Regions from separate parts of the Turicibacter sp. TJ11 genome, predicted to be linked through region 3. Evidence: a T-box and tRNA genes for the amino acid it is inferred to sense, from the RefSeq annotation. Region 3 holds a T-box; the other regions hold tRNA genes.

Region 1 (4,186 bases), 300 kb from region 3:
GAAATTCCAATCGAACACGGATATAGCTGGTTCTCTCCGAAATAGCTTTAGGGCTAGCCTCGATGTTAAGTCTACTGGAGGTAGAGCACTGAATGGGTGATGGCCCCACCTCGGGGTACTGATCTCAATCAAACTCCGAATGCCAGATAGATATCATCGGGAGTCAGACTGTGGGTGATAAGGTCCATGGTCAAAAGGGAAAGAGCCCAGACCGCCAGCTAAGGCCCCCAAGTGTCCGTTAAGTGGAAAAGGATGTGGAGATGCACAGACAACTAGGAGGTTGGCTTAGAAGCAGCCATCCTTTAAAGAGTGCGTAATAGCTCACTAGTCGAGTGACTCTGCGCCGAAAATGTACCGGGGCTAAACGGACCGCCGAAGCTGCGGATTGACTTTAGAGTCAGTGGTAGGAGAGCGTTCTAACAGCGGAGAAGCAGTACCGGAAGGAGCTGTGGAGCGGTTAGAAGTGAGAATGCCGGTGTGAGTAGCGAAAGATAGGTGAGAATCCTATCCATCGAAAGCCTAAGGTTTCCAGGGGAAGGCTCGTCCGCCCTGGGTAAGTCGGGACCTAAGGTGAGGCCGAAAGGCGTAGCCGATGGACAACAGGTTGATATTCCTGTACCACTTATTAAACTGATGGAGTGACGGAGAAGGCTAAGTTGAGCGTGTGAATGGATTCACGTGTAAGCAGTGAGGTGGTCATGTAGGCAAATCCGCATGGCATAACATTGAGCTGTGATGCCGAAGCCAATAGGCGAAGTCAACTGACGTCACGCTTCCAAGAAAAGCTTCTAGGGTTAATTTAGTAAGTGCCCGTACCGATAACCGACACAGGTAGGCGAGGAGAGAATCCTAAGATGAGCGAGAGAACTCTTGTTAAGGAACTCGGCAAAATGACCCCGTAACTTCGGGAGAAGGGGTGCTTGTGAAAGCAAGCCGCAGTGAATAGGCCCAGGCGACTGTTTATCAAAAACACAGGTCTCTGCTAAACCGCAAGGTGATGTATAGGGGCTGACGCCTGCCCGGTGCTGGAAGGTTAAGAGGAGAGGTTAGCGCAAGCGAAGCTTTGAATTGAAGCCCCAGTAAACGGCGGCCGTAACTATAACGGTCCTAAGGTAGCGAAATTCCTTGTCGGGTAAGTTCCGACCCGCACGAAAGGCGTAACGATCTGGGCGCTGTCTCAACAAGAGACTCGGTGAAATCATAGTACCTGTGAAGATGCAGGTTACCCGCGACAGGACGGAAAGACCCCGTGGAGCTTTACTGTAGCTTGATATTGAGCACTGGTGGCACATGTACAGGATAGGTAGGAGACGAAGAAACCAGGACGCCAGTCTTGGTGGAGTCGCTGTTGGGATACTACCCTTGTGTTACTGGGGTTCTAACCCGTGGCCCTCATCGGGTCAGGGAACAGTGTCAGGTGGGCAGTTTGACTGGGGCGGTCGCCTCCCAAAGAGTAACGGAGGCGCCCAAAGGTTCCCTCAGAATGGTTGGAAATCATTCGAAGAGTGTAAAGGCAGAAGGGAGCTTGACTGCGAGACCTACAAGTCGAGCAGGGACGAAAGTCGGGCTTAGTGATCCGGCGGTACCGAATGGAAGGGCCGTCGCTCAACGGATAAAAGCTACCCCGGGGATAACAGGCTGATCTCCCCCAAGAGTTCACATCGACGGGGAGGTTTGGCACCTCGATGTCGGCTCATCGCATCCTGGGGCTGTAGTCGGTCCCAAGGGTTGGGCTGTTCGCCCATTAAAGCGGTACGCGAGCTGGGTTCAGAACGTCGTGAGACAGTTCGGTCCCTATCCGTCGTGGGCGTAGGAAATTTGAGAGGAGCTGTCCTTAGTACGAGAGGACCGGGATGGACACACCGCTGGTGTACCAGTTGTTCTGCCAGGAGCATCGCTGGGTAGCTACGTGTGGACGGGATAAACGCTGAAAGCATCTAAGCGTGAAGCCCCCCTCAAGATGAGATTTCCCATTCGAAAGAAGTAAGATCCCTTGAAGACGACGAGGTGGATAGGTCAGGAGTGGAAGTGTGGTGACACATGGAGCGGACTGATACTAATCGATCGAGGACTTAACCAACGAAACTGAAGAAGATATCTAGTTTTGGAAGATTAACGAATCTTTCAGAGGTCTAGTGATGATGGCAAGGAGGGCACACCTGTTCCCATACCGAACACAGCAGTTAAGCTCCTTAGCGCCGAGGGTAGTACGCAAGTGCGAGAGTAGGACGTCGCTGGGCCGAATAAATGCCTCAATAGCTCAGTTGGTTAGAGCACTTGACTGTTAATCAAGGGGTCCTAGGTTCGAGTCCTAGTTGGGGCGCCATTAAATAAACTTAATGGCCCGTTGGTGAAGCGGTTTAACACACATGCCTTTCACGCATGCATACACGGGTTCGAATCCCGTACGGGTCACCATTAAGTGGAGGATTAGCTCAGCTGGGAGAGCATCTGCCTTACAAGCAGAGGGTCGGCGGTTCGAGCCCGTCATCCTCCACCATAATTAAATAACAGCCGGAATAGCTCAATTGGTAGAGCAACTGACTTGTAATCAGTAGGTTGCGGGTTCAAGTCCTGCTTCCGGCACCAGTTGGTGGGGTAGCGAAGTGGCTAAACGCGGCGGACTGTAAATCCGCTCTCTCCGAGTTCGGCGGTTCGAATCCGTCCCCCACCACCACTTAAATGATGGGCTATAGCCAAGCGGTAAGGCAACGGACTTTGACTCCGTCATGCGCTGGTTCGAATCCAGCTAGCCCAGCCAATGATGTCCTGCTAGCTCAGTTGGTAGAGCATCTGACTTTTAATCAGAGGGTCAGAGGTTCGAGTCCTCTGCAGGACACCATTTTTATGAAAAGATAAGGTGCGTGCCTTGAAATAAAAAATGCCTGGGTGGCGGAACTGGTAGACGCACAGGACTTAAAATCCTGCGGGTGGTGACACCCGTGCCGGTTCGATTCCGGCCCTAGGCACCAACTTAAAAAGCGCCCATAGCTCAATTGGATAGAGCGTTTGACTACGGATCAAAAGGTTAGGGGTTCGACTCCTCTTGGGCGCGCCATAAAACGGGAAGTGGCTCAGCTTGGTAGAGCACCTGGTTTGGGACCAGGGGGTCGCAGGTTCGAATCCTGTCTTCCCGACCATTAAAATAATATCATGGGGACTTAGCTCAGCTGGGAGAGCGCCTGCCTTGCACGCAGGAGGTCAGGGGTTCGATCCCCCTAGTCTCCACCAATTAAATTGAATAAAAGCAAACAAATCAGGCGGAGTAGCTCAACTGGCTAGAGCGTACGGTTCATACCCGTGAGGTTGGGGGTTCGAGTCCCTCCTCCGCTACCATGAGAAAGACCCGGACCCTTAGCTCAGTTGGTTAGAGCTATCGGCTCATAACCGATCGGTCGTAGGTTCGAGTCCTACAGGGTCCACCAGTTTGCTAAAAGATATACGGAGGAATACCCAAGTCCGGCTGAAGGGATCGGTCTTGAAAACCGACAGGGCGTGAAAGCGTCGCGGGGGTTCGAATCCCTCTTCCTCCGCCATATATATCAAAAAACATCGCGGGGTGGAGCAGTTGGTAGCTCGTCGGGCTCATAACCCGAAGGTCGCAGGTTCAAGTCCTGTCCCCGCAACCAAAAAGGTCCAGTGGTGTAGCGGTTAACATGCCTGCCTGTCACGCAGGAGATCGCGGGTTCGATTCCCGTCTGGACCGCCATTTAAGAAGGCTTGGTAGCTCAGTCGGTAGAGCAAAGGACTGAAAATCCTTGTGTCGGCGGTTCGATTCCGTCCCAAGCCACCATCAAGTGGAGGATTAGCTCAGCTGGGAGAGCATCTGCCTTACAAGCAGAGGGTCGGCGGTTCGAGCCCGTCATCCTCCACCATAAAAGTCCTGCTAGCTCAGTTGGTAGAGCATCTGACTTTTAATCAGAGGGTCAGAGGTTCGAGTCCTCTGCAGGACACCATTTTATGCGGGTGTGGCGGAATTGGCAGACGCGCTAGATTTAGGCTCTAGTACCTTTGGTGTGCAGGTTCAACTCCTGTCACCCGCACCATTTATTTAAATAAACTTAGGTAAGATTTTTATAAGTTTTATCTTTTTTTATTTTCAGAAAAAAATATACCATTGCATATTAAAGAAACCAGTTATATTTAAATAACTGGTTTTTTTATATTATTTTAGTAGATTAATAAG
Region 2 (4,186 bases), 760 kb from region 3:
TGCCGGTTCGATTCCGGCCCTAGGCACCAACTTAAAAAGCGCCCATAGCTCAATTGGATAGAGCGTTTGACTACGGATCAAAAGGTTAGGGGTTCGACTCCTCTTGGGCGCGCCATTAAAAAATAATGGCCCGTTGGTGAAGCGGTTTAACACACATGCCTTTCACGCATGCATACACGGGTTCGAATCCCGTACGGGTCACCATTCAACGTGCCGGAATAGCTCAATTGGTAGAGCAACTGACTTGTAATCAGTAGGTTGCGGGTTCAAGTCCTGCTTCCGGCACCATTAAATTAAATAATAGGGGTGTAGTTTAACGGTAGAACAGCGGTCTCCAAAACCGTTAGTGTGGGTTCGATTCCTGCCACCCCTGCCATGGCGATTGTGGCGAAGTGGTTAACGCATCGGATTGTGGCTCCGACATTCGTGGGTTCGATTCCCATCAGTCGCCCCATAAAATGCGGGTGTAGTTTAATGGTAGAACTTCAGCCTTCCAAGCTGACTGTGAGAGTTCGATTCTCTTCACCCGCTCCAATATGAACGATTAACATCCTTTGGGATGTTTTTTTTATGAATTTAGGAATGAAAGTAACTAGTTAATCAAAATATATTACTGCTGGTTGAATAATTATTGGATTAGTAGCTTATATTAAATGGTGAATGATAACTAATTGAGTAAATAAATAGTTAGGAATACGAATAGTTAACTAAAATTATAGAAATTTGATTGGTAATAATTCTGTAATTATTGGGTATTTTATTTGGAAAAGGAAATCATGTCCATAGATGGTAATAAGGTTTCAACTTCATTATTCTATGAATTCTAAAGACATAAGAGATTTACCTTTTATACAGTGTAAAAGAGGATTCTTAGTAGAAATATAACTGACACATTAAGAGAGAATAGGTTTAAATCTTTTACGCTAATAACAGGATCTGTAGTTTTATATTTTAGTGAAAGTATGAATCCCTTCTAATAAGTCATTGAATGTTTAATTATGCATGAGTACTTCAAGGAAAAATTATTTTAAATATTAATGCATTGTCTCTTATGAATCAGGATCGTGTATGATAGTAATAATATTTTTTAAAAAAGATGTTGACACAAAAAAGTGAAAATGATAAACTAATTGAGTGTCAAATTTGGAAGATAAAAAACGATTTAAAAAAAAGTTTTTTAAAAAAATGTTTGACAAAAAACGACAAACTTGGTAAACTAAAGAAGTAGCGAACGGAACAGGCCCGTTGGTGAAGCGGTTTAACACACATGCCTTTCACGCATGCATACACGGGTTCGAATCCCGTACGGGTCACCATAAAGTGGAGGATTAGCTCAGCTGGGAGAGCATCTGCCTTACAAGCAGAGGGTCGGCGGTTCGAGCCCGTCATCCTCCACCATAAATAAATAATAGCCGGAATAGCTCAATTGGTAGAGCAACTGACTTGTAATCAGTAGGTTGCGGGTTCAAGTCCTGCTTCCGGCACCAGCTGGTGGGGTAGCGAAGTGGCTAAACGCGGCGGACTGTAAATCCGCTCTCTCCGAGTTCGGCGGTTCGAATCCGTCCCCCACCACCATATAAAATCATGGGCTATAGCCAAGCGGTAAGGTAACGGACTTTGACTCCGTCATGCGCTGGTTCGAATCCAGCTAGCCCAGCCAATGATGTCCTGCTAGCTCAGTTGGTAGAGCATCTGACTTTTAATCAGAGGGTCAGAGGTTCGAGTCCTCTGCAGGACACCATTTTTAAAAAGAAGGCGAGTGCCTTGAAATAAAAAATGCCTGGGTGGCGGAACTGGTAGACGCACAGGACTTAAAATCCTGCGGGTGGTGACACCCGTGCCGGTTCGATTCCGGCCCTAGGCACCAATTAAATAGTCTAGTGATGATGGCAAGGAGGTCACACCTGTTCCCATACCGAACACAGAAGTTAAGCTCCTTAGCGCCGAGGGTAGTACGTAAGTGCGAGAGTAGGACGTCGCTAGGCGAAAATGCCTCAATAGCTCAGTTGGTTAGAGCACTTGACTGTTAATCAAGGGGTCCTAGGTTCGAGTCCTAGTTGGGGCGCCATTTTAAAAATGGCCCGTTGGTGAAGCGGTTTAACACACATGCCTTTCACGCATGCATACACGGGTTCGAATCCCGTACGGGTCACCATTCAAAGTGCCGGAATAGCTCAATTGGTAGAGCAACTGACTTGTAATCAGTAGGTTGCGGGTTCAAGTCCTGCTTCCGGCACCAGAACTTAATAAAATTAAAATTAGGCGGAGTAGCTCAACTGGCTAGAGCGTACGGTTCATACCCGTGAGGTTGGGGGTTCGAGTCCCTCCTCCGCTACCAATGATAAAAATGTGGAGGAATACCCAAGTCCGGCTGAAGGGATCGGTCTTGAAAACCGACAGGGCGTGAAAGCGTCGCGGGGGTTCGAATCCCTCTTCCTCCGCCATAATTATCAAAAAACATCGCGGGGTGGAGCAGTTGGTAGCTCGTCGGGCTCATAACCCGAAGGTCGCAGGTTCAAGTCCTGTCCCCGCAACCAATAAAGAAAAGTAAAAACGAGCGTTCATAAGACGTAGAAAATGAAAGCATGAGGAAATAACGATTAGTTATGACAAATGATTGAATTTTACAAGTCTTATGCGAGTGTTACTAGACAAAAAAAGGTCCAGTGGTGTAGCGGTTAACATGCCTGCCTGTCACGCAGGAGATCGCGGGTTCGATTCCCGTCTGGACCGCCATTTAAGAAGGCTTGGTAGCTCAGTCGGTAGAGCAAAGGACTGAAAATCCTTGTGTCGGCGGTTCGATTCCGTCCCAAGCCACCATCAAGTGGAGGATTAGCTCAGCTGGGAGAGCATCTGCCTTACAAGCAGAGGGTCGGCGGTTCGAGCCCGTCATCCTCCACCATATAAAATCATGGGCTATAGCCAAGCGGTAAGGCAACGGACTTTGACTCCGTCATGCGCTGGTTCGAATCCAGCTAGCCCAGCCAATGATGTCCTGCTAGCTCAGTTGGTAGAGCATCTGACTTTTAATCAGAGGGTCAGAGGTTCGAGTCCTCTGCAGGACACCATTTTTAAAAAGAAGGCGCGTGCCTTGAAATAAAGAATGCCTGGGTGGCGGAACTGGTAGACGCACAGGACTTAAAATCCTGCGGGTGGTGACACCCGTGCCGGTTCGATTCCGGCCCTAGGCACCAATTAAATAGTCTAGTGATGATGGCAAGGAGGTCACACCTGTTCCCATACCGAACACAGAAGTTAAGCTCCTTAGCGCCGAGGGTAGTACGTAAGTGCAAGAGTAGGACGTCGCTAGGCGAAAATGCCTCAATAGCTCAGTTGGTTAGAGCACTTGACTGTTAATCAAGGGGTCCTAGGTTCGAGTCCTAGTTGGGGCGCCATTATATCGGGAAGTGGCTCAGCTTGGTAGAGCACCTGGTTTGGGACCAGGGGGTCGCAGGTTCGAATCCTGTCTTCCCGACCATTAATTAAATAATAGGGGTGTAGTTTAACGGTAGAACAGCGGTCTCCAAAACCGTTAGTGTGGGTTCGATTCCTGCCACCCCTGCCATGGCGATTGTGGCGAAGTGGTTAACGCATCGGATTGTGGCTCCGACATTCGTGGGTTCGATTCCCATCAGTCGCCCCATAAAATGCGGGTGTAGTTTAATGGTAGAACTTCAGCCTTCCAAGCTGACTGTGAGAGTTCGATTCTCTTCACCCGCTCCAATATGATCTATTAACATCCTTCGGGGTGTTTTTTTTTGGTAAAAATTCATATGAATATAATGAGACCCATAATGCGTTTGTTATTATCTAAGGAGGAAAACTATGAAGGTTATTATTATAGGTGGTGTTGCTGCAGGAATGAGTGCAGCTGCAAAATTAAGACGTGCTAATAAAGAAGCACAAATTACAGTATATGAAAAGTCAAAACATGTTTCATTTGGGGCATGTGGCTTACCTTATTTTGTTGGAAATTTCTTTGAAGATTCTCAAAAGATGATTGCTAGAACGGTAGAACAGTTTAATGCATCAGGAATTACGGTTCATATTGAACATGAAGTTCTAAACGTAGATTCAACAAACAAGACGATTACTGTTAAAAATTTATTAACTCAAGAAACATTTACAGATACATATGATAAATTAATGATTGCTACAGGGGCAAGTGCAATTATCCCACCTATTA
Region 3 (4,186 bases):
TTGAATATAGCCACATTTTACTACAGCTTCTTTAATTTCTTTTCTTAAATTATCTTTTAATGTTTGGATCATATATATTAAATGTCCTCCTTATTAAATTGAATTATTAATTTATAATTCCCAGACCTTTCACCTGATACAAATAAATCATAATCTAACGTTAACCGAATATTTGTATCATTTTCTTGTAACATATAACAATGTGTTTTGGCTTCACTATCTAACTGTCCATAAATCGTCTTAATATAGCCTAGTAGAGAATGCCCAATTTTATATGTTTGATCTATAATAACCTGTCCATCACGTCGAACTCGAATTTCTTCTTTATTAAATTCAATTCTACACTTTGTAATTGAATTATCCTCAAAATTTGTCTCATTGAAAAATAAATAATACTTTTCATCTTTTTTATAAAGAATTCCTGAGGTATCATAATTAGTTTCTGTTACATCAAGTCCTTGAGTAACCTTCATAGAAAAACTAACTAATCCAGATATTTTATTCATACTCATTTTACCATCATCCATAATGTGTAATTTTATCTACTAATTATAGCACAATTTATTTTATCGATTCTATATGATTATTGCAATAACTTTATAAATATATACGAGATAATCCACCTTTTAACATTCAAATAGTAAATCATTAACAATTAATTATCAAATTGCTAATATTAAATTCTAAAGAATCTTTTTATATTTAGTGGCTTTAACTATACCTAATCTAGTAGCTTAGACTATCTAAATTTAACTATTAATCGAAGTCTTTTACAAAAAGCCAATAATCTTCAGTTTCTGATGAATTGTCAATAAATGATTTATCCACAAGATCTACCTAAAAAAGCAACGAAAAAATCGTTGCTTTTTTGCATCAAAATACTTATATGCTTTATTTATTAATCTAAAATAAAACTTTTGATTTTAGAATTCTGCATTTTTAGGTGTACGTGGGAATGGAATAACATCACGAATATTTTCTACTCCAGTAATGTACATAATCATACGCTCAAATCCTAATCCAAATCCTGCATGTTTAACTCCACCGTAGCGACGTAAATCTAGGTACCAATCTAATTCGTCTTTTGGTACACCAATCTCGTCCATACGCTGCTCTAAAATCTCTAAACGCTCTTCACGTTGTGAACCACCGATTAATTCTCCAACACCTGGTACTAAAAGATCCATTGCAGCCACTGTTTTTTGATCATCATTTAAACGCATGTAGAATGCTTTAATATCTTTTGGATAATCTGTTACAAAGACTGGTGCTTTAAATACTTCATCCGTTAGATAACGTTCATGTTCTGTTGATAAGTCAATTCCCCATAATACAGGATTTTCGAATTTTTTATCTGCTTGTAATAAAATTTCGATAGCTTCTGTATATGGAAGACGTTTGAATTCAGAAGCTGCCACTGCTTTAATACGATCTAAGACTCCTTTGCTCACAAATTGATCAAAGAATGCCATTTCTTCTGGAGCATGTTCTAATACATAGTTAATAACGTATTTAACCATACCTTCTGCTAAATCCATATCATCCTGTAAATCAGCAAATGCGATTTCCGGTTCAATCATCCAAAACTCAGCAGCATGACGTTGTGTATTAGAGTTTTCTGCGCGGAATGTTGGTCCAAATGTATAAACATCACGTAAAGCTAATGCAAATGTTTCGGCTTCTAATTGTCCAGACACTGTTAAGTTCGTTGATTTAGCAAAGAAATCTTGTTTAAAATCAACAGCTCCTTCTTCTGTACGTGGTACGTTATTAAAGTCGAGTGTTGTCACTTGGAACATCTCACCAGCACCTTCTGCATCTGATCCAGTAATGATTGGTGTATGAACGTAAACAAAGTTTTTCTCTTGGAAATAGCTGTGAATAGCATGTGCAACTAAAGAACGTACACGAAATACTGCTGAAAATAAGTTTGTACGTGGACGTAAATGTGCAACTTCGCGTAAAAATTCTTTTGTATGACGCTTAGGTTGAATTGGATAGTTTTCCGGACAGTCTCCTTCTAAAATAACTTCCTGTGCCTTAATTTCGAATGGTTGTTTTGCGTTTGGAGTAGGAAGAACTAATCCGCGAACTGTAATCGCAGATCCAACACGGAACTTTTGAACTTCTTTAAAGTTTTCTAAGTTTTCTTCATATACAACTTGAATCGTTTCAAAGAACGATCCATCATTCACCATTAAAAATCCAAATGATTTTTGAGCTCGATTATTACGAACCCATCCATTTAATTCAACCACTTGATTAGCATAACGATCTAAGTTTCTAAATAATTGACGTACAACGATTTTTTCCATTAATGTATCCTCCTTTTAACTACTTTAAATTTTTTGTTGATTTAAATCTTATCCACAAAATTAACTTTTTATAAGCTTAATTTTAGTGATTAAAAAAATGTTTTTGTGGATAACTCATTCATAGTCTCTACTCATTTTTATAATAAGACAAAAGATAATGATGTTATTAATGATTTTATAACAACAAAAAAACAGTCTTCGCCCAAAAAGGGACGAATGACTGTTGATCCGCGGTACCACCCTAGTTTAAGAAGCTAACGTTCTTACCCTTTTCCTTTAACGCAGGATTTACGACTTAGTCTACTCGCACTTTTAATGTTGCTTTCGGTAAGTAACTCCAAGGTGTTCTTCACTTTTAACGCTGTATCAGGCTTCCACCATCCCCGACTCGCTATATCATAATTAAAAGCTACTCTCCTTTTCAACGTAAGTATTTACTTACTTAAGATATTATACTGTAAGTGATTATTAGTCAATAATTATCCCCAGAATTGTAAAAAAAACTAATTGTATACTTTTGATATTTTTACTCTCTTACTATTAGTGCGTTGTGAACAACTATAACACATTGTTCTATAATTAGAAGTTTAACTTTATTCATTGCACATATTGTAGAAGATTGTTGATTTTAATAAAGATTAGTTTAGATCTTTATTATTTATTTTTGTCGAATTATTTGTTTTATTATTTTATTAAATTTTGTATCAATTCGTCAGATTATACGGATTCATGAATCGCCCATTAAGACGTATAATGAGTTTATTAAATTATGTTATAATAGCTCATTATATCTAAAATAAAAGGAGTTTTTTTATGGGAATTATATTAGCTTCTCAATCACCAAGAAGAAAAGAATTATTGGAATTAGCAGAAATAGAGCATCGCATTGTTGTTAGTGAAGTTGAAGAGTTACTAGATAAGGATTTAGATGTAGCGGGACAAGTTCAAGATCTAGCCATTCAAAAAGCGTGTAAAGTAGCTGAATTATATCCACAAGAAACAATTATAGGTGCCGATACTATTGTCGTTTTAGATGGAAAAATACTAGGAAAACCTAAAGATGAACAAGATGCATTTAATACATTAAAAGCTTTGTCAGGACGCATTCATCAGGTAATGACTGGTGTGAGTATTATTAATAAAGAAAAAGAATTAATCACAAGCTTTGTTAATATTACAGAAGTAGAATTCTATTTTGTGACTGATGAATGGATTTTAAATTATATCAGCAGTGGAGAACCGATGGATAAAGCAGGATCATATGGTATTCAGGGAAAAGGATTTGAATTAGTTAAATCTATTTCTGGGGATTACTATAGCGTAATGGGATTACCAATTGCACAATTAAAACGAACATTAACGCATTTAAATTTAATTTAAGCAGGTCGATTTGATCTGTTTTTTTTATAGTTAATATATTATTTATTTAATAATAACTTTAATAATAACTGTTGTTGATAGTGTGGATAAATGTCTGAAAGTGTCGATTTTTCAATCTTTTTCACTGTGTATATCTTGTTGATAAGATGAGGATAACTGTCGAATATTGTCCACAAAGGTGTGAATTTGTTGTAGATAATTGATTCAAGATGTCAGATTTTGTTCATCTTCATTTTTTAGTTTTCGACAAGATTATTAAAATTTTGTTTTTATATAATCATTTATAACACTAATCTTAGATTGAAGTTGTTGGTTAGAAGAAAGAGATCCTTAATGAGTTAAATCAGATTCTAATAGCTTACATTTCAAATTAATAAAATAGTACAAAAGATAACTTGATGGGATTATATCTCAGTAAGTAGTAATATAAACATACAAATACTGTTATTAAATTAACTAAGTAATATCACTCAAAAGTTCATACTTTTTAT

What was found. A T-box is a leader RNA that pairs with one kind of tRNA and senses whether it is charged. The one in region 3 lies ahead of asnS (asparagine--tRNA ligase), so its partner is inferred to be a tRNA-Asn.
Region 1: it encodes a tRNA-Asn, which carries the amino acid that the T-box ahead of asnS (asparagine--tRNA ligase) is inferred to sense. The anticodon was not compared.
Region 2: it encodes a tRNA-Asn, which carries the amino acid that the T-box ahead of asnS (asparagine--tRNA ligase) is inferred to sense. The anticodon was not compared.

What each region holds. Positions count from the first base shown of each region.
Region 1 covers NZ_CP069349.1:1,818,019-1,822,204, reverse strand. The annotation lists rRNA gene JRC48_RS08755 (23S ribosomal RNA) at 1-2,080, shown strand, start outside; rRNA gene rrf (5S ribosomal RNA) at 2,132-2,240, shown strand; tRNA gene JRC48_RS08745 (tRNA-Asn) at 2,250-2,326, shown strand; tRNA gene JRC48_RS08740 (tRNA-Glu) at 2,342-2,418, shown strand; tRNA gene JRC48_RS08735 (tRNA-Val) at 2,425-2,500, shown strand; tRNA gene JRC48_RS08730 (tRNA-Thr) at 2,514-2,589, shown strand; tRNA gene JRC48_RS08725 (tRNA-Tyr) at 2,593-2,677, shown strand; tRNA gene JRC48_RS08720 (tRNA-Gln) at 2,687-2,761, shown strand; tRNA gene JRC48_RS08715 (tRNA-Lys) at 2,767-2,842, shown strand; tRNA gene JRC48_RS08710 (tRNA-Leu) at 2,884-2,972, shown strand; tRNA gene JRC48_RS08705 (tRNA-Arg) at 2,982-3,058, shown strand; tRNA gene JRC48_RS08700 (tRNA-Pro) at 3,064-3,140, shown strand; tRNA gene JRC48_RS08695 (tRNA-Ala) at 3,156-3,231, shown strand; tRNA gene JRC48_RS08690 (tRNA-Met) at 3,260-3,336, shown strand; tRNA gene JRC48_RS08685 (tRNA-Ile) at 3,349-3,425, shown strand; tRNA gene JRC48_RS08680 (tRNA-Ser) at 3,444-3,536, shown strand; tRNA gene JRC48_RS08675 (tRNA-Met) at 3,554-3,629, shown strand; tRNA gene JRC48_RS08670 (tRNA-Asp) at 3,634-3,709, shown strand; tRNA gene JRC48_RS08665 (tRNA-Phe) at 3,718-3,793, shown strand; tRNA gene JRC48_RS08660 (tRNA-Val) at 3,800-3,875, shown strand; tRNA gene JRC48_RS08655 (tRNA-Lys) at 3,881-3,956, shown strand; tRNA gene JRC48_RS08650 (tRNA-Leu) at 3,963-4,046, shown strand.
Region 2 covers NZ_CP069349.1:1,357,043-1,361,228, reverse strand. The annotation lists tRNA gene JRC48_RS06485 (tRNA-Leu) at 1-29, shown strand, start outside; tRNA gene JRC48_RS06480 (tRNA-Arg) at 39-115, shown strand; tRNA gene JRC48_RS06475 (tRNA-Glu) at 128-204, shown strand; tRNA gene JRC48_RS06470 (tRNA-Thr) at 213-288, shown strand; tRNA gene JRC48_RS06465 (tRNA-Trp) at 303-376, shown strand; tRNA gene JRC48_RS06460 (tRNA-His) at 379-454, shown strand; tRNA gene JRC48_RS06455 (tRNA-Gly) at 461-534, shown strand; tRNA gene JRC48_RS06450 (tRNA-Glu) at 1,240-1,316, shown strand; tRNA gene JRC48_RS06445 (tRNA-Val) at 1,323-1,398, shown strand; tRNA gene JRC48_RS06440 (tRNA-Thr) at 1,412-1,487, shown strand; tRNA gene JRC48_RS06435 (tRNA-Tyr) at 1,491-1,575, shown strand; tRNA gene JRC48_RS06430 (tRNA-Gln) at 1,586-1,660, shown strand; tRNA gene JRC48_RS06425 (tRNA-Lys) at 1,666-1,741, shown strand; tRNA gene JRC48_RS06420 (tRNA-Leu) at 1,779-1,867, shown strand; rRNA gene rrf (5S ribosomal RNA) at 1,877-1,985, shown strand; tRNA gene JRC48_RS06410 (tRNA-Asn) at 1,992-2,068, shown strand; tRNA gene JRC48_RS06405 (tRNA-Glu) at 2,079-2,155, shown strand; tRNA gene JRC48_RS06400 (tRNA-Thr) at 2,164-2,239, shown strand; tRNA gene JRC48_RS06395 (tRNA-Met) at 2,262-2,338, shown strand; tRNA gene JRC48_RS06390 (tRNA-Ser) at 2,352-2,444, shown strand; tRNA gene JRC48_RS06385 (tRNA-Met) at 2,462-2,537, shown strand; tRNA gene JRC48_RS06380 (tRNA-Asp) at 2,661-2,736, shown strand; tRNA gene JRC48_RS06375 (tRNA-Phe) at 2,745-2,820, shown strand; tRNA gene JRC48_RS06370 (tRNA-Val) at 2,827-2,902, shown strand; tRNA gene JRC48_RS06365 (tRNA-Gln) at 2,913-2,987, shown strand; tRNA gene JRC48_RS06360 (tRNA-Lys) at 2,993-3,068, shown strand; tRNA gene JRC48_RS06355 (tRNA-Leu) at 3,106-3,194, shown strand; rRNA gene rrf (5S ribosomal RNA) at 3,204-3,312, shown strand; tRNA gene JRC48_RS06345 (tRNA-Asn) at 3,319-3,395, shown strand; tRNA gene JRC48_RS06340 (tRNA-Pro) at 3,402-3,478, shown strand; tRNA gene JRC48_RS06335 (tRNA-Trp) at 3,492-3,565, shown strand; tRNA gene JRC48_RS06330 (tRNA-His) at 3,568-3,643, shown strand; tRNA gene JRC48_RS06325 (tRNA-Gly) at 3,650-3,723, shown strand; gene JRC48_RS06320 (CoA-disulfide reductase) at 3,826-4,186, shown strand, end outside.
Region 3 covers NZ_CP069349.1:2,118,568-2,122,753, reverse strand. The annotation lists gene argS (arginine--tRNA ligase) at 1-72, opposite strand, end outside; gene JRC48_RS10115 (DUF1934 domain-containing protein) at 78-512, opposite strand; gene asnS (asparagine--tRNA ligase) at 924-2,315, opposite strand; T-box leader at 2,521-2,749, opposite strand; gene JRC48_RS10105 (nucleoside triphosphate pyrophosphatase) at 3,129-3,695, shown strand.